3 regions of the Streptomyces sp. NPDC054883 genome follow, and region 1 is predicted to be linked to each of the others. Evidence: riboswitches for the same ligand, from Rfam matches in the RefSeq annotation. Region 1 holds a riboswitch; each other region holds the start of a gene.
What was found. Region 1 has a riboswitch for cyclic di-AMP ahead of ACWGH1_RS17420 (transglycosylase family protein). Riboswitches for the same ligand answer to the same signal wherever they lie in the genome.

Region 1 (7,181 bases):
CGCACGGCCGGTGAGCCGGCTGCGGCGGACCTGACGGCGCGACTGCGAGCGGTACACGTGGGCGGCGGTCCGCTCGCCGAGCTGCTTGAGCCTGGTCGCGGTCGAGAAGGTGGAGAACCGATCCCGGTTCCCGGCCATGGTCCCGCCTCCCCTTCGCACGCGGTACGCAATACGTCCCCGCACACGGTACGGGACCGAGTGCGGGGACGTACGGAGGCCAGCTCCGCGAGGCGGTGATTGCCCCTTGTCGTGCTTACCGGTCCGCGGACCGGCTGTGCCTACTGGTCCGCAGAGCGGCTGTGCCTACTGGTCCGCAGAGCGGAACCGGGGGAAGGCCGAGCGGCCCGCGTACACGGCGGCGTCGTCGAGGATCTCCTCGATGCGCAGCAGCTGGTTGTACTTCGCGACGCGGTCCGAGCGGGCCGGGGCGCCGGTCTTGATCTGGCCGCAGTTCACGGCGACGGCGAGGTCGGCGATGGTGACGTCCTCGGTCTCGCCGGAGCGGTGCGACATCATGCACTTGAAGCCGTTGCGCTGGGCCATCTCGACGGCGTCCAGGGTCTCGGTCAGCGAACCGATCTGGTTGACCTTGACGAGCAGGGCGTTCGCGGAGCCCTCCTCGATGCCGCGGGCCAGCCGCTCGGGGTTGGTGACGAAGAGGTCGTCGCCGACGATCTGGACCTTGGCGCCCAGGCGGTCGGTGATGGTCTTCCAGCCGGCCCAGTCGTCCTCGAACAGCGGGTCCTCGATGGAGACGAGCGGGTACGCCTCGACGAGCTCGGCGTAGTAGTCGGTCATCTCGGCGGCCGAGCGGGACTGGCCCTCGAACTCGTACTTGCCGTCCTTGTAGAACTCGGACGCGGCGACGTCGAGCGCGAGCGCGATGTCCTTGCCCGGGGTGTAGCCGGCCTGCTTGATGGCCTCGAGGATGAGGTCGAGCGCGGCGCGGTTGGACTCCAGGTTCGGGGCGAAGCCGCCCTCGTCGCCCAGGCCGGTGGACAGGCCCTTGGTGTGCAGGACCTTCTTGAGGGTGTGGTAGACCTCCGCGCCCCAGCGCAGCGCCTCGGAGAAGGACTCCGCGCCGATCGGGGCGATCATGAACTCCTGGATGTCGACGTTGGAGTCGGCGTGCGACCCACCGTTGAGGATGTTCATCATCGGGACGGGCAGCAGGTGCGCGTTCGGGCCGCCGAGGTAGCGGAAGAGCGGCAGGTCCGAGGCCTCGGACGCGGCGTGCGCGACGGCCAGGGAGACGCCGAGGATGGCGTTGGCGCCGAGGGAGGCCTTGTTGTCGGTGGCGTCCAGGTCGAACATGGCCTGGTCGATCAGCCGCTGCTCGGTGGCGTCGTAGCCGACGAGCTCCGGGCCGATCTGCTCGATGACGGCGAGGACGGCCTTCTCGACACCCTTGCCCATGTAACGGTTGGGGTCACCGTCACGGAGCTCGATGGCCTCGAATGCGCCGGTGGAGGCGCCGGACGGGACTGCAGCACGGCCGGTGCTGCCATCGTCGAGGCCCACCTCGACCTCGACCGTGGGGTTGCCTCGGGAGTCCAGGATTTCCCGGGCTACGACGACGTCGATGGACGGCACGAGCATCTCCTTCTGGGATGTGACGCTGGGTGTGCGGTGGCAGGCGGCCGTAGGACGGCCCTGCCGACTAGAGCCTAACCGGCTCCGGGCACTGGACCCGCCGACCGCCCGCGTCCTGGGACGAAAAACCGGCCGGACACCCGCTTTCCCGGACAAAGGGACCGCCGGTCGGCCGCGATCCGGCCGCGGACGCGCCACCGCCCGGCGCGTGGGGTACGCGCCGGGCGGTGGCCGGAGTCGGTGTTACCCGATGGTTCAGCTGAGCTTCAGCTTCTGACCCGGGAAGATCAGGTCGGCGTCGGAGACGATGTCCTTGTTCAGCTCGAAGAGCTTCTCCCAGCCGCCCTTGACGCCGTTCACCTCGGCGATGGTGCCCAGGGTGTCGCCCTCCTTGACCTCGTACGAGCCGTTGCCCGTCTTCGGGGCCTCGGTCTTCGGGGCGGCCTTGGGGGCCTTGGGGGCCTCGGCGCGCTCGGAGCGGGTGACCGGGGCCTCGGGCCGCTTGGTCTCCTTCTTCGGCGCCGGGGCGGCCTTGGTCTCGGTCTCGGTCTTCGGCTTCGGCTTGGGGGCCTCGGCCGCACCGCCGCCGTTGTACGAGGAGTTCGACAGGCCCACGCCACAGGACGGCCACGCGCCCTTGCCCTGGCCCTTGAGGACCTTCTCGGCGATGGCTATCTGCTGGGACCTGGAGGCCTGGTTGGCCTGCGCGGCGTACGCCTTGCCGCCGTAGGCGGCCCAGGTGGAGGACGAGAACTGCAGGCCGCCGTAGTAACCGTTGCCGGTGTTGATGGCCCAGTTGCCGCCGGACTCACAGGCCGCGACGCGGTCCCACTCGGAGCCGGTCGCGGCGCTCGCGGAGCCGGCTGCCATGAGCGGCGCGGCGACGGCGACACCGGCGACGCCGGCGAGCGTGACGATACGGGTGGTCCGCTCAATGGCCGTGGCGCGGCGGTGCTTGCCCTTGCCGGAAAGCAGCATGGAGTTTCTCCTCACCGACGCCTGCGAGGTGAGCTGTCGGGTTCGGGCGAGTGAGTTGCCCGGCCGCGCGACCAGCGCGCGGCTTAACCCCTAGCCGGTTCCGTGGCCGTCTCTCAACGGCCGGTCCCGGCGCCTACCTTGGTTCCCCCGCTCCTGCCTTCGGCGCTTTACGCGACGACTGTTCCCTCCGTCCGCCGGCAGGATTCGGCGATGCGGTCGAAGGGGCCCGCGGTGGCGAGCGATTCAGAAGGTAGACAGGTCTCTCCCCGATGTTCAACGAGGGACATCGGGGAGAAATCGGCCTGCTTGCGTTCCGCTTAGGGGCGTTTTCGCAGGTGAGGGCGGGGTTTGCGGGAGCTTCGGTACGAGACGCGCCAGTTGACCGGAAGAGACGCATGTCTCACTTGCGGATAACGGGCATTCAGCTCTTTACGCCCGCCCGAAGTGCCCGTTATTTCTTGGTTAGATCCAGATTCTGCCCGGGCTTGATGAGGTCGGCGTCGTTGCCGATGACCTGCTCGTTGGCCTCGTAGAGCGCGTTCCAGCCCCCCTTGAGTCCCTGGGCGTTGGCGATGGCGGTCAGGCTGTCGCCCGCCTTCACCGTGTACGTGGGGTCCGACGCGGCGTCAGGCGCAGCGGGCGTCTCGACCGCCGCCGGGCCGCGGTGCTTGCCGCCGCCCTCGGCCGCGGAGTCGGCCGTGGGGGCGTTCGGCGTGGCGGACGGCGTCCCGGCGGCCGGGCCGGCGGGCGCGGCGGGCGTCCCGGACGGGGAGGGCGTGGCCGGCGCCGTCGCGGTGCCCGGCGTCGTCGGGGTGGCCGGCGCGGTGGCGGACGGGGCGCCGGGCTGCGTCGGGTCGGGCGTCGTCGGCAGGTCCGGCTCGGGCATGACGGGCAGTCCGCTGTTGGGCGCGAGCGGCGCGACGGGCAGCGTGAACGGCGCCGTGGCGGACGGGCTCGGGGCGCCGGGGGCCGGGGCGGCCGGGGTGGGTGCGCCGAAGTCGGTGGCGGGGTCGCCGGAGCCGGCGTCCGGGACCGCGTTGTCGGGGCGGGAGGGACTGGGGGCGACCTGCCGGGGAGCCCCCAGCGCACCCGGGTCCACGTCGGCGGCGGGGCCGTCCTTGACCAGCCCGGAGGACGCGGCGCACAGCGGCCACGCCTGGGGGCCCTGCGAAGCCAGCACCCGCTCGCCGACGGCTATCTGCTGGGACCGGCTCGCGAGGTCCGGGCGCGCCGCGAACTCGAGACCGCCCGCGTTGTTCCACTGCTCCTGGGTGAACTGGAGTCCGCCGTAGGCACCGCTGCCGAAGTTGGCGCTCCAGGTGCCACCGCTCTCGCACTCGGCGACGCTGTCCCACGTGGAGGTGTCGGCAGCCGAGGCGTTGGTGGCCGCGAGCAGCGGCAGGGCCAGCGCGGAGCCCGTGACTCCGGCGGTGACGACGATGGCGGGTACCTGGCGGGGGCGTCTGTGGCGGCCGTTCCCGGAACGCATGTAGTGCACCTTTCGCATAACGGCGGGGTAACGGCAGAACCTAGCCCCCTTCGAACGCATGTCACAAGTTCGGCCGGTAACTGACTCCGGGTCAGGCGGTGCCCCGTTATGGCCTCAGATGTTTCGGGGTGTGAAGCGGACCGGAAGAGTGCGCAGGCCACGCATGATGAGTCCGCCGCGCCAGCGCAGGTCCGCAGATGGAACGGCGAGTTCCAGATCGGGCAGACGCATCAGCAAACTCGCGAGCGCGGTCTGGCCTTCGAGCCGGGCGAGCGGGGCGCCGAGGCAGTAGTGGATGCCGTGGCCGTACCCGAGGTGCTGATTGTCACTGCGCGAGAGGTCCAGGGCGTCCGGATCCGCGAACCGCCCGGGGTCCCGGTCGGCAGCCGCGAGGACCACCAGGACCGGGTCCCCGGCGGCGATGTGCTGCCCGCCGAGCACGAACGGCTCGGTGGCGAAGCGCCAGGTGGCCAGCTCCACCGGACCGTCGTAGCGCAGCAGTTCCTCGACGCCGGTGGCGAGCAGGGCGCGCTCCCCGGCGGCCAGCGAGGCCTGGAGGCGCTCGCGCTGGCCGGGGTTCATGAACAGGGCGTGCAGCCCGTTGCCGATCAGGTTGACGGTCGTCTCGAAACCGGCGAAAAGCAGGATGAAAGCCATGGCGGTGGCCTCGGCCTCCGTCAGGTGGTCGCCGTGGTCGCTGGCCCGGATCAGGTCCGAGATGAGGTCATCACCCAGATCATCCCTTTTGCGGTGGATGAGTTCGCCGAGGTACGTCCGCATCTGCTTGACCGAGCGGGCGACGCCGCCGCGCGGCCCACCGCCGTGCCGGATCATCATCCCGGCCCAGTCCCGGAAGTCGTCCTGGTCCTCGCGCGGTACGCCGAGCATCTCGCAGATGGCGTAGATGGGGAGCGGGAACGCGAACTCGTGGATGAGGTCCGCCTCGCCCCTGCTCTCGAACTGCCCGATGAGGTGGTCGGTCAGCTCCTGCACCCGCGGGGCGAACCCGGCCACCCTGCGCGGGGTGAACGCCTTCGACACCAGCCGCCGCAGCCGGGTGTGGTCCGGCGGGTCGATGTTCAGCAGGTGCGTCATCAGCTCCGCCTTGCGCTCGCCGGGGATCCCGGTCTTGCCCTTGGCGTGCGCCGGCTCCGCGTGGTGCGCCGGATTCTTGCTGAGCCGCTGGTCGGCGAGGGCCTGGCGGGCGTCGGCGTACCGGGTCACCAACCAGGCCTCCACCCCGCTGGGCAGCTTCGTCCGGTGCACGGGCGCGTGCTCCCGCAGCCAGGCGTACGCCGGGTAGGGGTCGGTGGCGAACTCCCAGTCGAACAGGGTGGGGCCCTGGGGGGAGGCGGGGTCTTCGGGGGCTGCGGGAGTCGGCTCGTGCACCCGTCGACCGTATCCCGGCGGCCGGCCGGCACCCGCTATGGGCGGTTCGCCCGGGCTGGCCGCAGATGCGCTCCCGCTTGACGCGGTCGCGTTCGCCGTTCCTACTTCGGTGCTGTGGACGTGAGGATCTTGAAGAGCAGCTTCGCCGTGGTGGAGAGACGCGCCGAGCACGCGGCCAGGTTCTTCTACTCCCACCTCTTCTGGCACCACCCCGAGCTCCGCGAGCTCTTCCCCGCCGCCCCCGAGGAGATGCAGCGGCAGCGCGACCGGCTGTTCGCCGCCCTGACCCATGTCGTCGCCCAGTTGGGGAGCGAGTCGCTCCTCCCCTATCTCCGCGACCTCGGCCGCGACCACCGCAAGTTCCTGGCCGGCCCCGAGCAGTACGCGGCCGTCGGCACCAGCCTGCTCGCCGCGCTCGCCGAGGCCGCCGGCGAGGCGTGGACCCCGGCCGTGGCGCGGGCCTGGGCCGAGGCGTACCGGGTGATCGCCGGGGTGATGACCGCCGCGGCCGCGCAGAGCGAGGAGCCGCCCTGGTGGGACGCCGAGATCGTGCGCCACCTGCGGTACGGACGGGACGTCGCCGTGCTGACCCTGCGTCCGCACGCCCCGCTGGGCCACCGGCCCGGCCAGTACGTGAGCGTGAGCAGCGACCGCGTCCCGGCCTGCTGGCGCACGTACTCCCTGGGCAACGCGCCCCGCCCCGACGGGACCGTCGACCTGCACGTGAGCCGGATCGAGGGGGGCCGGCTCAGCACCGTCCTGGTCGGCGCCGCGGACCCGGGCGAGCTGCTGCGCCTCGGCGCGCCCGGCGGCGCCCTGACGCTGCGCCGCGACGGCCGCCCCGTCACCCTCATAGCCGCCGGCACCGGCTGGGCCCCGGTCCGGGCCCTGCTGGAAGAGCTCGCGCAGCGTCCGCCCGAACGGGCCGTCCGGCTCTTCGTCGTCGCGCGGGACGCCGCGCACCTCTACGATCGGCCCTTCATCGACGCGTACGCCGCCGCCTTCGAGTGGCTCGCCGTCACCTACGTCACCCCGGCCCCCGGGCACCACCGCAACGGGGCCACCGGCCGGCTGGCGGCCGCGCTCGGCCATCGCGGACTGTGGTGGGAGCAGGACGTCTACCTCAGCGGGCCGGAGCCGTTCATCGCGGAGACGGCCCGCGTCCTGGGGCGGCTCGGCGCGCACCCCGGGCGCGTCTTCCACGACCAGGTCCCCCCCACCGGGACCGGCGGCGGGCACGGCCCGAACGGGCGGCCCCTCGGCTTCGGGGAATGGTTCCTCAGCCGGCCGGCACCGCACTGGCACGATCCCGCGGCCCGCGCGCCCCGGGAACCGTGACCCCTGCTCCCCTACTACTGCTCCCCTACTCCCCGACGCCCTCCGCGGCGCGGATCGCCGCCCGGTAGGCGCGGGCCGCCGCGCGCAGCGCCGTTTCGGGGTCGATGCCCTGCGCCTCGGCGCGCGCCGCCAGTTCGAGCAGTTCGTAGCCGATCCCCTCGCCGCGGGGCAGCTCCACGGCCACCGCGCCCGCCCGGGCCCGGCCCGCGAGCTTGGCCGCGAGCGCGAGACCGGGCTGGCCCAGCGGAACGCCGTCGGTGACCGACTCCCGCTGCTTCTCCACCGCTTTGGTGCGCTGCCAGTGCGCGCTGACATCCTCGGGGGTCTCGGCCGCCGCGTCGCCGAAGACGTGCGGGTGCCGCCGGATCAGCTTCTCGACCAGGTTCCCGGCCAC
Region 2 (7,181 bases), on a different contig from region 1:
GAGCCGGCGCAGCGGGGTGTCCAGGATGTACTGGGTCTGGACCTCGCTCAGGGAGAAGCGCTCGATCAGCCGCTCCTTGGCCTGCGCGGAGTTGTCGCTGTCCCGGATGATCCGGATGACCTCGTCGATGTCGATGAGGGCCACCAGCAGGCCCTCGACCAGGTGCAGGCGGTCGCGCCGCTTGCCCCGGCGGAACTCGCTGCGCCGCCGTACGACCTCGAAGCGGTGGTCGAGGTAGACCTCCAGCAGCTCCTTGAGGCCGAGCGTCAGCGGCTGCCCGTCGACCAGCGCGACGTTGTTGATGCCGAAGGACTCCTCCATCGGCGTCAGCTTGTAGAGCTGCTCCAGCACGGCCTCGGGGTGGAAGCCGTTCTTGATCTCGATGACCAGGCGCAGGCCGTGCGAGCGGTCGGTGAGGTCCTTGACGTCGGCGATGCCCTGGAGCTTCTTCGAGCCGACCAGGTCCTTGATCTTCGCGATGACCTTCTCGGGGCCGACCGTGAAGGGCAGTTCGGTGACCACCAGGCCCTTGCGGCGGGCGGTCACGTTCTCCACGGCCACCGTCGCGCGGATCTTGAACGTCCCGCGGCCGCTCTCGTAGGCGTCCTTGATGCCGGACAGGCCCACGATCCGGCCGCCGGTCGGCAGGTCGGGACCCGGCACGAAGCGCATCAGCGCCTCCAGGTCCGCCTGCGGGTAGCGGATGAGGTGCCGGGCGGCCGCGATGACCTCGCCGAGGTTGTGCGGCGGCATGTTCGTGGCCATCCCGACCGCGATCCCGGAGGCGCCGTTGACCAGCAGGTTCGGGTAGGCGGCGGGCAGCGCCACCGGTTCCCGCTCCTGGCCGTCGTAGTTGGCGCTGAAGTCGACGGTGTCCTCGTCGATCGACTCCGTCATCAGTGACGTGGCGTCGGCCATCTTGCACTCGGTGTAACGCATGGCGGCCGGCGGGTCGTCGTTGCCGAGCGAGCCGAAGTTGCCGTGCCCGTCGACGAGCGGCAGCCGCATCGAGAAGGGCTGCGCCATGCGCACGAGGGCGTCGTAGATCGACGCGTCACCGTGCGGGTGCAGCTTGCCCATGACCTCGCCCACGACGCGGGCGCACTTCACGTACCCGCGGTCGGGGCGCAGGCCCATCTCGTTCATCTGGTAGACGATGCGGCGGTGCACCGGCTTCATGCCGTCACGGGCGTCCGGCAGGGCCCGGGAGTAGATCACCGAGTACGCGTACTCGAGGAAGGAGCCCTGCATTTCGTCGACGACGTCGATGTCGAGGATCTTCTCCTCGAAATCCTCCGGCGGCGGGGTCTTCGTGCTGCGGCGGGCCATCGCTGCGCGGCTCCTTAACCAAGAAAGGGTGTACTCGGGGTCTGACGGTCTGGTCTGGCGATGATGGGGTATGCGTCGGCGTCTGCGTCGATCGGGTCAGGTGGTGTCGCGGACCATTGTGGCCCGTGGCACCGACATCGCCGACTCCGACCCTGGGGGTCCCCCGGACGGAGCTCCGGGAGAGGACCCGGGAACTTCTCCGGTCGCCGACGCGCTTGCATACAGTGGCAGGTCTGACAGAAATCTCTGCATCGCGATCGAAGGGACCACATGCCCATGGGTCACACGGCCACAGCTCAGGCCGGCTCCGGCGGCCTGACAGCGACCGAGCACCGGCTGGCCAACGGCCTGCGCGTGGTGCTTTCCGAGGATCACCTGACTCCGGTCGCCGCCGTCTGCCTCTGGTACGACGTCGGCTCCCGCCACGAAGTCAAGGGGCGCACCGGTCTGGCTCACCTCTTCGAGCACCTGATGTTCCAGGGCTCGGCGAGCGTACCGGGCAACGGGCACTTCGAGCTCGTCCAGGGCGCCGGCGGTTCGCTCAACGGCACCACCAGCTTCGAGCGCACCAACTACTTCGAGACGATGCCCGCCCACCACCTGGAGCTCGCGCTGTGGCTGGAGGCGGACCGCATGGGCTCGCTGCTGGCCGCCCTGGACGAGGACTCCATGGAGAACCAGCGCGACGTCGTCAAGAACGAGCGCCGCCAGCGGTACGACAACGTCCCGTACGGCACGGCGTTCGAGAAGCTGACCGCCCTCGCCTACCCGGAGGGCCACCCGTACCACCACACCCCCATCGGCTCGATGGCCGACCTGGACGCCGCGTCCCTGGAGGACGCCCGCGCGTTCTTCCGTACGTACTACGCGCCGAACAACGCCGTCCTGTCGGTTGTCGGTGACATCGACCCCGGGGAGACGCTCGCCTGGGTCGAGAAGTACTTCGGCACCATCCCGGCCCACGACGGCAAGCAGCCGCCGCGCGACGGCTCGCTGCCCGAGATCATGGGCGGCCAGCTCCGCGAGGAGATCGTCGAGGAGGTCCCGGCCCGCGCGCTGATGGCCGCCTACCGGCTTCCGCACGACGGCACCCGCGAGTGCGACGCCGCCGACGTGGCGCTGACCGTCCTGGGCGGCGGCGAGTCCTCCCGCCTCCACAACCGCCTGGTCCGGCGCGACCAGAGCGCCGTCGCGGCGGGCTTCGGCCTGCTGCGCCTCGCGGGCGCGCCCTCCCTGGGCTGGCTGGACGTGAAGACCTCCAGCGGGGTCGAAGTGCCCGACATCGAGGCGGCCGTGGACGAGGAACTCGCCCGGTTCGCCGCCGAAGGCCCCACGGCCGAGGAGATGGAGCGCGCCCAGGCGCAGCTGGAGCGCGAGTGGCTGGACCGGCTGAGCACGGTGGCCGGCCGCGCGGACGAACTGTGCCGGTTCGCCGTGCTGTTCGGTGACCCCCAGCTCGCCCTGACCGCGGTCGGGCGCGTCCTCGACGTCACCGCGGAGGAAGTGCAGGCCGTCGCCGCGGCGCGGCTGCGCCCCGACAACCGCGCGGTGCTCGTGTACGAGCCGCTCACTGCGGAGTCCGACGAGTCCGACGAGACCGAGAACGAAGGGGCGGAGCAGTGAGCGACACCGCAGCCGTCACGATGACCCTCCACCCGCAGCCGCAGGCCGGCGAGGCCAAGCCGTGGGCCTTCCCGGCCCCCGAGCGCGGCTCGCTGCCCAACGGCTTGACCCTGCTGCGCTGCCACCGCCCGGGCCAGCAGGTCATCGCCGTGGAGATCAACCTCGCCGCTCCGCTGGACGCGGAGCCCGAGGGCCTGGACGGCGTGGCCACCATCATGGCCCGCGCCCTGTCGGAGGGCACCGACAAGCACTCCGCCGAGGAGTTCGCCGCCGAGCTGGAGCGCTGCGGCGCCACGCTCGACGCGCACGCCGACCACCCGGGCATCCGGGTCTCCCTGGAGGTCCCGGCCTCCCGCCTGGCGAAGGCCCTCGGGCTGGTCGCCGAGGCGCTGCGCGCCCCCGCCTTCGCGGACGGCGAGGTCGACCGCCTGGTCCGCAACCGGCTCGACGAGATCCCGCACGAGCTGGCCAACCCGCAGCGCCGCGCCGCGAAGGAGCTCTCCAAGGAGCTCTTCCCGGGGAGCCTGCGGATGTCCCGGCCCCGCCAGGGCACCGAGGAGACGGTGGCCCGGATCGACTCCGCGGCCGTACGCGCCTTCTACGAGGCCCACGTGCGCCCCTCCACCGCCACCGCGGTGGTCGTCGGCGACCTGACCGGCATCGACCTCGACGCGGTCCTCGCGGACACCCTGGGGAGTTGGACCGGCGGTAGCGCCGAGCCGCTGCCAGTGCCCCCGGTGACCGCCGACGACACCGGGCGCGTGATCATCGTGGACCGGCCCGGCGCGGTCCAGACGCAGCTGCTGATCGGCCGCATCGGCCCGGACCGGCACGACCGTGTCTGGGCGGCCCAGGTGCTCGGCACGTACTGCCTGGGCGGAACCCTCACCTCGCGCCTGGACAAGGTGCTGCGCGAGGAGAAGGGGTACACCTACGGGGTCCGCGCGTTCGGCCAGGTGCTGCGCTCCACCGCCGACGGCAGGGGCGCCTCGATGCTCGCCATCAGCGGCTCGGTGGACACCCCCAACACCGGCCCGGCGCTGGGCGACCTCTGGACGGTGCTGCGCACCCTCGCGGAGGGCGGCCTGACCGACGCCGAACGGGACGTCGCGGTGCAGAACCTGGTGGGCGTGGCCCCGCTGAAGTTCGAGACCGCGGCCTCGGTCGCGGGCACGCTCGCCGACCAGGTGGAGCAGCAGCTCCCGGACGACTACCAGGCGAAGTTGTACGCGCAGCTCGCCGCGACCGGCACGGTGGAGGCGACTTCGGCGGTCGTCGCGGCGTTCCCGGCGGACCGGCTGGTCACGGTCCTGGTGGGTGACGCGGCGCAGATCGAGGAGCCCGTGCGGGCCCTCGGGATCGGTGCGGTCACCGTCGTCACCAACTGACGCGGCCCTCCACCTGGTTGATGCAGGGGACTCCGGCGGCTTGTCCGCCGGAGTCCCTTTTTGCCTGTTTGGTGGTGTGGTTGTTCGTATGTGGTGTGGCGTAGGTAACAAAAGCACGCGTCTGTTTGGAGATTGCCCGAAGATCCGCCTAGCGTCGGCCGTGCTGTCCGTCAGTTGTGCGCGCCGCACCCGCGGCACCGGGCAGCGATCGCCGAGTCCCCGTCAGGCGCGAGCCTGGGGAGCCGGGGACCCACAAGTGTCCCTGGGGTGAATCGGACCACCTCGCAAGAGGGGCCCGTAGGAGACCTTCCTGCTCCGAACCCGTCAGCTAACCCGGTAGGCGAGAGGGAAGGAAAGGATCAAACCCTTCATGGCGTTTGGCAGTCGTGCCGCCGGTAAGCACCGTGGTTCAAGCCGTATGAGCCGCAAGACCGCCGGTTACGCCGGCATAGCCGCCCTCGCCACCACCGGCGTCGTCGGCACCCTGGCCGGTCCCGCGTTCGCCGCGGACAGGGCCGCGGCCCCGTCGATGGAGGACACCGGCCTCAGCGCCGTGGTCGTCGCCGACGAGCTCCAGAACGAGATCGAGACCCAGGCCGAGTCCCAGCACCGGGCCGCCGAGGTCACCGCCGCCAAGGCGCAGGCGGAGGCCGAGGCCAAGACGCGCGCCGCCGAGGCCAAGCGCCTCGCCGAGGCCAAGGCCAAGGCCGAGCGCGACGCCGCCGAGCGCGCGGCCCGCGAGGAGGAGCGCAAGCGCCTCAACACCTTCGTCGCCCCGATCGACGGCTCGTACGTCAGCACGCAGTACAAGGCGGGCGGCAGCATGTGGTCCTCCGGCAGCCACACGGGCATCGACTTCCACGCCGCCGAGGGCACCACCGTCCACGCCGTGGGTGCGGGCACCGTCGTCGAGGCGGGCTGGGGCGGCGCGTACGGCAACAACGTCGTCATCCGGCACAACGACGGCACCTACACCCAGTACGCGCACATGGTGTCGCTGAACGTCTCCGCCGGCCAGCAGGTCTCCGCCGGCCAGCAGATCGGCATCTCGGGCTCCACGGGCAACGCCAGCGGCCCGCACCTGCACTTCGAGGCCCGCACCGGTGCCACGTACGGCTCGGACATCGACCCGGTGGCGTACCTGCGCTCGCACGGCGTCAACGTCTGACCGGACGGCACCGAACGCACCGCTTCCGTCGAAGGCCCCGGCTCCCCGAGCCGGGGCCTTCGACGTATCCCGGGGCGCCCTTCCGTCCGCCGACAAATGTTTCGTATTTCCGGCCGTCCTCGGAAATGTTCGTGTGCTGCATTAGAGTCGCAGTACGGTCGTGACGGCAACGCCGGAAGTCGGCAGTCGGAATGAGAGCGGAGTGAGGTCTTGCGTATTCCTGCGCACGCGGTATGCACAGCGATCCGTGACGACATCGTCTCCGGGGTCTTCGAGCCGGGCGGCAGGCTGACCGAAGAGGTCCTCGCCCGCAGGTACGGAGTCTCGCGCGTCCCTGTCCGTGAGGCGCTGCGCACCCTGGAGGCGGAAGGGTTCGTCACCACCCGCCGGCACGCGGGCGCCTGCGTCGCCGAGCCCACCGACCAGGAGGCGGCGGACCTGCTGGAGCTGCGGGCGCTCCTGGAGCCGCTCGCCGCGGCCCGGGCCGCCCGCCGGCGTACCGAGGGCCACCTGAAGGTGCTGCGCGGTCTGGTCAGGCTGGGCCAGGAACGGGCCAGGAGCGGCCGGGGAGAGGATCTGCGCGCCCTGGGCGGGTGGTTCCACGAGACGCTCGCGCAGGCCTCCGCCAGCCCGGGGCTGATCTCCGTGCTGACGCAGACCCGGCACAAGATCGCCTGGATGTACGTGGTGCAGGCACCGGCCCGGCCGGTCGACTCCTGGGCCGAGCACGGCGCGATCGTGGACGCCGTGGCGCGGGGCGACGCCGAGCGCGCCCGGGCGCTGACCGCTCTGCACGCCGACCGGGCGGCCGGATCCCACCGGCCGAGGGTGAGGACTTCGCAACCTGCCGTAAACATGGCCAGCGGCCGGCATTAACAAGGGCCGTATACAAAGGGGAGCGATATCCGGTCCGCTTTGCCGCCCTCACGTGCGCGGCACGGGAATTCCGCTGCGTTGCGGGTTTCTCGTGCGCGGGATTCTCCGGCGCGAGTGGCCGAATTGTTTCCGGTGGCCGGAATTCGGTCTGAAAAGCAACGGAGCCGCGGCGCCCGGTCGATACGGGGGCCGCGGCTCCGCCGCGTACGGATGACCCGAAGGGCCCGGCGGTCAGACCGTCTCGGGGAGCTCCTCGAGGCCCTCGGCGACGAGCTTCGCGAGGCGGTCCAGCGCGGCCTCGGCACCCTCGGCCTCGGACGCGAGGACGATCTCCTCGCCGCCCTGGGCGCCCAGGCCCAGGACCGCCAGCATGGAAGCGGCGTTGACGGGGTCGCCGCCGGCCTTCGCGATAGTCACCGGGACGCCGGAAGCGGTCGTCGCACGGACGAAGATCGAGGCGGGACGAGCGTGCAGGCCCTCGGCCCAGCCGACGTTGACGCGGCGCTCTGCCATGGTGATGCCCTTCAGGTTCTTACGGTTGTCTAGACCAGTCTCTCACGACGCCCGGAATGCTCGGACCGGCCTTCGGCCTGGATCCACCGCCGTTCGACCTTCCCCAGCTTGCACGTGTTCGTCCCGTTATGCCTCATGCGCCGCGCACGCGCCATCGCGGGGATGCGCCCCTTAGGGTGTGCCCATGACCACCGAGTCGGACCTCTCGTACCCGGCCCACTGGGAAGCGGACGTCGTCTTGCGCGACGGCGGCACCGCCCGCATCCGGCCCATCACCACGGATG
Region 3 (7,181 bases), on a different contig from region 1:
GCCCGATCCAGGGCACGAGGTGTTCGCGCGCCCACTGGATGTTGTCCCGCGTCACGTCCACCGAGCCGCGCGGCCGCTCCGGCGGCCACGGCTGGTCGGGATCGGCGGGTACGTCCAGCCCGAGCACCTGGGCGGCGCGCAGCGCGACCCGGGTGTGCCCCTCGGGCGAGAGGTGCAGCCGGTCGGTGTCCCAGGCCCGCCGGTCCTGCACGGACCTGAGCGACCAGAGGTCGAGCACCGGGCAGTCGTACCGGTCGGCGATGGCGCGCACGTGTGCGCTGTACGTCGCCACCTTGCCCCGCAGGTGCTTGAGGACCGGCACGCCCCGGGTGTCGAAGCCGGTCGTGACCATGATCTGGCCGACGGAGCCGGCGAGGTCGGCGACGGCCGCCTCGAAGCGTTCCGCCACGTCGTCCGGGTCGGTCCCCGGACGGATGATGTCGTTGCCCCCCGCACAGAAGGTGACGAGGTCGGGCGCGAGGGCCTTGGCCCTCGGCACCTGCTCGGCCACGATCTGGTCGAGGACCTTCCCCCGGACGGCCAGGTTCGCGTACCGGAAATCGTGTTCTTCCCGCTGGTCGGCCAGGAGCACGGCCAGCCGGTCCGCCCAGCCGAGATACGAATCCCCGGGTCCCGGGTCCCCTACGCCCTCGGTGAAGCTGTCCCCGATCGCCGCGTACGAGCCGATGGTCTTGAGTGTCGTCTTCGTCGCTGCCACAGCACCACATCCTTCACCCCCGCGGGCGACCTACGCCAACGTAAGCAGGGTTTGACGGACCGTGATCTACGCCACCACGCACATGCGGAATAAGAATCGCGTGAGGCCGGAACCCCCTCGGGGTCCCGGCCTCACGCGGCTACCTGCCCACGCCCGCCCGGCGTCAGATGCCGACGCCCTTCGAGCGCAGGTACGCGAGCGGGTCGATGTCCGAGCCGTACGACGGGCCGGTGCGGATCTCGAAGTGGAGGTGAGGGCCGGTCACATTGCCGGTGGCGCCGGAGAGCCCGATGCGCTGCCCGGCGGTGACGCTCTGGCCTACCGAGACGGACAGCTGCGAGAGGTGGCCGTACTGGGAGTACTTGCCGTCGGCGTGCCGGATCACGACCTCGTTGCCGTACGCACCGCCCCAGCCCGCCGTGACCACGGTGCCCGCGCCGACCGCCTTGACGGTGGTGCCGGTGCTCGCGATGAAGTCGACGCCGGTGTGGTAACCGGAAGACCACATGCTGCCCGCGAGCTTGTACGGGGTGGAGATCCCGCCGCTGACCGGGGCGACGAATCCGGCCGCCGTGACGGCGCCGGAGGCGGAGCCGGAGCCCTGCGCGGCGGGTGCGGCGGGCCGCTCGGCGGCGGAAGCGCTGCCGGAGCCGGTCTCGGAAGGCGCCTGAGCCTTGCCGGAGGACCGGTCGGAGGAGGACGGAACCGACGCCGGCCCGGAGTCCCGGGAGGCCGGCTTGGCGGAGGTCCGGTCCCCGTGCCCGCCGAGCGTCAGCTTGAGCCCGGGGTGGATCAGCGAGGGGTCCGCACCGACGGCCTCGCGGTTGTCGGCGTACAGCCGCTCCCAGCCGCCCGACAGGTGGCGGTCGGCGGCGATCTGCGACAGGCAGTCGCCGGGGACGACGGTGTAGACGCCGGGGGCGGCGACCGGGGTGACGGCGGGCGCGGCCTGCGCGGACGCCGGGAGCTGCGGGGCCTGGACGGGCAGCGCGGCGGGGGCCGCGGCGGGGGCCGCATGGGCACCGGCGGCGCCCAGCAGCGGCAGCGCGAGGGCCGCGCCGCCGGTACCGGCGGCGGCCAGTCCGCGGGGTATGGCAAGGGACTTCGGGCGGCGGTGCTTGCCGTGTGCGGGCATGACGAATTCCTCTCCGTCGCCTGCGAGGTGAGCTGTCGGGTTCGGGCTGGAGATGTCCGGCCGTACGCACAGCAACGGCGTACGGCTTCACCCCGAGCCGTTCCGGCGGGAACGTCCGGAACAGCGGCTTACCTGGTTCCCCCGCTCCTGCCGCGCGCGTGAATAGTCGGGTGCGGTTCCCGGGCGGCGGCAGGATTCGGCGGTCCACCCGGATCGATCGCGAAGGTAATCGAGCGACGCCGTGCACAACAAGCCATGAATTCCCTGACGGAATAGCAGGTGGCAAAAGCCGGCTGAATTTCCGTCACCCTCCGTCCATTCCGCTCCCGCAACGACCGCGGCGACAAGGGAATTCGGGTTTCGCGATCAGGCACGCACGGTCACCGTATGATCTGGCTCACGGGATCGGCCGCGATCTCGCCCCCGGATATGGCAAGTTGTTCGCAACCGGTCCAATTCGGACAGTCGGCAACGGCCCCACGGCCGCGCGCCCACCACCCCGGCCGCGACGGCCCACGACGATGCGGAGGACCCGTCCCGTGACCCAGCAGATAGCCGCCAACCCGCCCACGGGGCCCGAACTGTCCGGAGTGCGCAATTTCCGCGACGTGGGAGGACTGCCGACCACCGACGGACGAAGGGTCAGGACGGGACTTCTGTTCCGAAGCGGACATCTCGCACATGCCACCGAAAACGATGTGGAATTCCTGGCCTCGCTCGGCCTCCACACCGTTTTCGACTTCCGCAACGGCGCCGACCACGCGCTGGAAGGGCCGGACGTCGAGCTGCCCGGCGTCCGGAACGTGAACATCCCGCTGACGGATCCCGCGGACGGCCGGGAGTTCTGGACCATGGTCCGGGACGGCGATCTGGGTCAGCTCCGGGGGCTGCTGGGCGAGGGGAGGGCCGCCGCCCGGATGCGGAACTCGTACCGGTCGATCATCAGGGACCGGACGGCCGAGCACAGCCGGGTCGTGCACGCCCTCGCCGAGGACGGCGTCCCGGCCCTGATGCACTGCGCGGCCGGCAAGGACCGGGCGGGGCTCTCGATCGCCGTCACGCTGCTCGCCCTGGGGGTCGAGCGCGAGGCGATCGTGGCGGACTACCTGGAGTCGAACGCCCCGCACAACCGCTACCGGGTGCGCCGCGGCGACGACTCCCCCGAGGCCCGCTCCCCCGAGGTGATGGAGCTGCTGGCCCCGCTCTTCGACGCCCGCGACGAGTTCCTGACCACGGCCTTCGAGACCATCGACGGTACGTGGGGCGGAGTGGAGCCCTACCTGGCCGAGGGACTCGGGCTCACGCCCGCGACCCTCGGCCGGCTGAGGGACCGGCTCCTCGACTGAACGACCCCTGCGGCAGGCCGTCAGCGGTTGCCGACGGCCTGCTTCACCAGCGTCCTGCCGAAGTCCCACATCAGGGCGCCCCCGCCGTGCGCCTCGTCCATGACCTCGCGGAAGGCGCCGACGAACCGGTTGACGTCAGCCTCGTCCACGATCAGCGGCGGGATCAGCTTGATGACCTCCAGGTGGTCGCCGGAGACCTGGGTGAGGATCCGGTGCTTCTGCAGCAGCGGCACCACGACCATCTGCGCGAAGAGTCCCTTGCGGGCCGCCTGGAGCATCGTCCAGCGGCTGCGCAGCCCGAGCGAGGACGGCCGGCCGAACTCGATGCCGATCATCAGCCCCCGCCCGCGCACCTCGTGCAGCAGCTCGTACTCGTCCACCAGGGCCGCGAGCCGCCCGCGCAGCAGGTCCCCCGTCGCCCGGGCACGGGCCACGATCCCCTCGTCCTCCATGACGGTGAGCACCGCCAGTCCGGCGGCCATGGCCTGGGCGTTGGAGCCGAAGCTCGCGGAGTGCACGAGCACCCGGTCCATGGACGAGTAGACCTTCTTGAAGATCCAGTCCTTGCCCAGGGTCGCCCCGACGGGCACGTAGCCGCCGGAGAGCGCCTTGGCCACGCACACCAGGTCCGGTTCCACGCCCGGCTCATGCTGGTACGCGTAGAACTCCCCGGTGCGTCCGAGGCCGGTCTGTACCTCGTCGGCGATCAGCAGCGCCTTGTGGCGGCGCAGCAGGTCCTGGGCGGCGAGCAGGAACCCGGGCGGCGGCGCGAGCACCCCCTTGCCCTGGACGGGTTCCACGACGAAGGCGGCCACGTCGCCGCGTTCGAGCTCCCGCTCCAGCGCGGTCAGGTCGCCAAGCAGGATCCGGGTGTCGGGCAGCAGGGGCGCGAAGCCGTCGCGGAAGCCGCCCTCGCCGTTGACCGAGAGGGAGCCGGCCGTCAGACCGTGGAAGGCGTGGTCGCAGTAGAGGACCCTGGGGCGTCCGGTGGCGTACCGGGCGAACTTGAGGGCCGTCTCCACCGCTTCCGTGCCGCTGTTGCCGAAGAAGACCCGGTCCAGGTGGGGGCTGTAGGACAGGAGCTTCTCGGCGAGCAGCCCGGGCAGGGGCTGGCAGTCGAAGCGGGTGAGGTCGGCGAGCTGGGCGTCCAGGACGTCGTGCAGGGCCCGGCGGACGACCGGGTGGTGCCGGCCGAGCCCCATCACGCCGAAACCGGCGAGCATGTCGAGGTAGTCGTTGCCCTCGGCGTCCCAGAAGTGGGCCCCCTGCGCCCGCTCGTAGACCTTGTCGAAACCGAGGGTGTGCAGCATCCGGGGCAGCTGGTGGTTGAGGTGCCGGGCGTGCAGTTCGTACCGCTCGGCGCCGCGTTCGGCCAGCAGGGCGCCGAGGTCGAAGCCCTTGCCGCCGCCCGTCGCGGGGGTCATGCCGACGTACCGCGGTTGCCGCCGATCGTATCCCTGGCCGCGCGCAGGGACTCCTTGAGGGAGCCCATCGTGGCGAGGACGGCGGTCGGTTCGTAGCCGCAGTGCGCCATGCAGTTCGCGCAGCGCGGGTCCTTCCCGCGGCCGTACTTGTCCCAGTCGGTGTCGTTGATCAGTTCCCGGTACGTCGGGACGTATCCGTCGCTCATCAGGTAGCAGGGGCGCTGCCAGCCGAAGAGCGTGTAATTCGGAATGGCCCAGGCGGTGCAGGGGAAATCGGCCTTGCCTTCCAGGAAGTCCAGGAAGAGCGGGGAGTGGTTGAGCCGCCAGCGCCGCCGGTTACCACCGGCGAACGCCTTCTTGAAGAGTTCTCTGGTCTGCTCGACGCCCAGGAAGTGTTCCTGGTCGGGGGCCTTTTCGTAGGCGTAGGCGGGCGAGATCATCATTTCGTCGACCTTGAGGTCGTCGTTGAGGTAGTTGAGCACCTCGATGATCGTCTGCGGTGTGTCGGTGTTGAAGAAGGTGGAGTTCGTGGTGACCCGGAAACCACGGCTCTTGGCCTCCTTGATGGCCGCCACGGCCTCGTCGAAGACGCCTTCCTTCGCCACGGACTCGTCGTGCCGCTCGCGCAGCCCGTCGATGTGCACCGCGAAGGCGAAGTACGGGGAGGGGGTGAAGTTCTCGATCTTCTTGCGGAGCAGCATCGCGTTGGTGCAGAGGAAGACGTACTTCCTGCGCGCGACCAACTGCCGGACGATCTCGTGGATCTGGGGGTGCATCAGGGGTTCGCCGCCGGCGATGGACACCATGGGTGCCCCGGATTCCAGCACGGCGCCGACGGCCTGGGCGACCGGCATGCGCTGCTTGAGCACCCCCGCGGGGTGCTGGATCTTCCCGCACCCCTCGCAGGCCAGGTTGCAGGCGTAGAGCGGCTCCAGCTCGACGATCAGCGGGAACTTCTCACGCTTGCGCAGCTTCTGTTCGAGAAGATAGGTCCCGACCCTGATGGACTGTCGCAACGGCATGGCCATCTGGCTCACCTCCTGGGGAGCAGCAAAGAACGGTGCCAGTCATAAAACGCGGGCAGTACGGCACGCAATACGCGGAAGGCCGATATTCCTCCGCGAACCGTGCCGATTCGGACGAGCTCGTGCTCCGGAGCGTCCACGATCACCCGGACGGCCGCAACCGGACGGCTCGCGCCCCTGGTGGCGGTCCACAGGGTGGCCGCGGATTCCATGTCCACGGCGATGGCGCCGGTGGCGCGCAGCTGGGCGCGCTCCTGGCCCCGTACGACGTGGTCCGATCCGGTCAGTGCGCCGGTGTGCACGGTCCGGCCGGGGACCGCCCGGGCCAGTGCCTCGGCGAGCAGGGGGGCGCCGTCGCAGGCGACGGTGCCGCGGGGGTCCCGGGCCTCCTCGGCGACGACCAGGTCGCCCGGGTTCATGCCGGGGGCGAGGCCGGCGCAGAAGCCGGTGGCGAGGACGGCGGCCCCCGTCATGCCGGGCGGGGCGAGGGCCCGGGTGACGGCGCGCTCGGCGGCGCGCGGGCCCATGCCGGTGCGCAGGACGGCGTACTCCTGAGGCGAGCCGCGGTCGCCGCCGCTGCCCAGGGCCAGCCGTTCGATGCGCAGGGCACAGGCGATGAGCAGCGGCACGCGGGAGGGGTCGCCCCGGTCGCCCATCAGGCCTCCTCGGCCAGGACCGCCGTGGCCTCGCGGACGGGGTCGGCCGTATGGCGGCCGTCGGGGCCGAACGGTTCCCCGTACAGGTAGCGGCCGAGCGCGGTCAGCGGGAACACCTGCCGGTACAGGTGGTAGTTGATGGAGAAGTCCCAGGGGAAGCCGGTGCCGGTGAAGTACGGCTCGTCCCAGGAGCCGTCCTCGCGCTGGGTGTGCACGAGGTGGGCGATGCCGCGTCGCACGGCCTTGCCCTCGCGTTCGCCGGCCGACAGCAGGGCCATCAGCGCCCAGGCGGTCTGGGAGGCGGTGGAGGCGCCCCGCCCCGCCCGGGCGGGGTCCTCGTAGGACCGCTGGTCCTCCCCCCACCCCCCGTCCTCGTTCTGTACGGACTCCAGCCAGGCGACGGCCCGCCGGATCGCGGGGTGCCCGGTGGGCAGGCCGGCGGCGGTGAGGGCCGGGACGACGGAGCCGGTGCCGTACACGTAGTTGGTGCCCCAGCGGCCGAACCAGGCGCCGCTGGGCTCCTGTTCGGCCAGCAGCCAGTCGATGCCGCGCCGGGTCCGGGGGTCGGCCGCCTTGCCTTCGACGGCGAGCATCTCGACGACGTGGGCGGTGACGTCGGCCGAGGGCGGGTCGATGACCTCGCCGAAGTCACAGAAGGGCAGCCGGTTGGGAAAGGGACTGGTGTTGTCGGCGTCGAAGGCACCCCAGGCACCGTTCTTCGACTGCATGCCGAGGGTCCAGGACACCCCGCGGGCGATCGCCGCCTCGACCTTGGCCGGCTCGGGGTGTGCGATCCGGCGCAGGGCCAGGACCACCTCGGCGGTGTCGTCGATGTCGGGGTAGTTGTCGTTGTGGAACTCGAACGCCCAGCCCCCGG

Region 2: linked by a shared signal. The riboswitch ahead of ACWGH1_RS15790 (M23 family metallopeptidase) and the one ahead of ACWGH1_RS17420 (transglycosylase family protein) in region 1 are both predicted to bind cyclic di-AMP.
Region 3: linked by a shared signal. The riboswitch ahead of ACWGH1_RS08800 (LysM peptidoglycan-binding domain-containing M23 family metallopeptidase) and the one ahead of ACWGH1_RS17420 (transglycosylase family protein) in region 1 are both predicted to bind cyclic di-AMP.

What each region holds. Positions count from the first base shown of each region.
Region 1 is NZ_JBSGYT010000021.1:5,513-12,693, forward strand. It holds gene ACWGH1_RS17410 (FtsB family cell division protein) at 1-138, opposite strand, end outside; gene eno (phosphopyruvate hydratase) at 304-1,599, opposite strand; gene ACWGH1_RS17420 (transglycosylase family protein) at 1,849-2,571, opposite strand; cyclic di-AMP (ydaO/yuaA leader) riboswitch at 2,575-2,746, opposite strand; gene ACWGH1_RS17425 (transglycosylase family protein) at 3,023-4,060, opposite strand; gene ACWGH1_RS17430 (cytochrome P450 family protein) at 4,175-5,449, opposite strand; gene ACWGH1_RS17435 (globin domain-containing protein) at 5,570-6,787, shown strand; gene ACWGH1_RS17440 (nucleoside triphosphate pyrophosphohydrolase) at 6,813-7,181, opposite strand, start outside.
Region 2 is NZ_JBSGYT010000018.1:8,028-15,208, reverse strand. It holds gene ACWGH1_RS15805 (DNA gyrase/topoisomerase IV subunit A) at 1-1,329, opposite strand, end outside; gene ACWGH1_RS15800 (M16 family metallopeptidase) at 1,606-2,952, shown strand; gene ACWGH1_RS15795 (M16 family metallopeptidase) at 2,973-4,340, shown strand; cyclic di-AMP (ydaO/yuaA leader) riboswitch at 4,540-4,698, shown strand; gene ACWGH1_RS15790 (M23 family metallopeptidase) at 4,711-5,508, shown strand; gene ACWGH1_RS15785 (GntR family transcriptional regulator) at 5,719-6,384, shown strand; gene ACWGH1_RS15780 (HPr family phosphocarrier protein) at 6,616-6,897, opposite strand; gene ACWGH1_RS15775 (bifunctional acetate--CoA ligase family protein/GNAT family N-acetyltransferase) at 7,082-7,181, shown strand, end outside.
Region 3 is NZ_JBSGYT010000008.1:65,118-72,298, reverse strand. It holds gene ACWGH1_RS08805 (SGNH/GDSL hydrolase family protein) at 1-718, opposite strand, end outside; gene ACWGH1_RS08800 (LysM peptidoglycan-binding domain-containing M23 family metallopeptidase) at 882-1,853, opposite strand; cyclic di-AMP (ydaO/yuaA leader) riboswitch at 1,858-2,032, opposite strand; gene ACWGH1_RS08795 (tyrosine-protein phosphatase) at 2,393-3,199, shown strand; gene ACWGH1_RS08790 (aspartate aminotransferase family protein) at 3,220-4,623, opposite strand; gene hpnH (adenosyl-hopene transferase HpnH) at 4,620-5,651, opposite strand; gene ACWGH1_RS08780 (phosphorylase family protein) at 5,657-6,304, opposite strand; gene shc (squalene--hopene cyclase) at 6,304-7,181, opposite strand, start outside.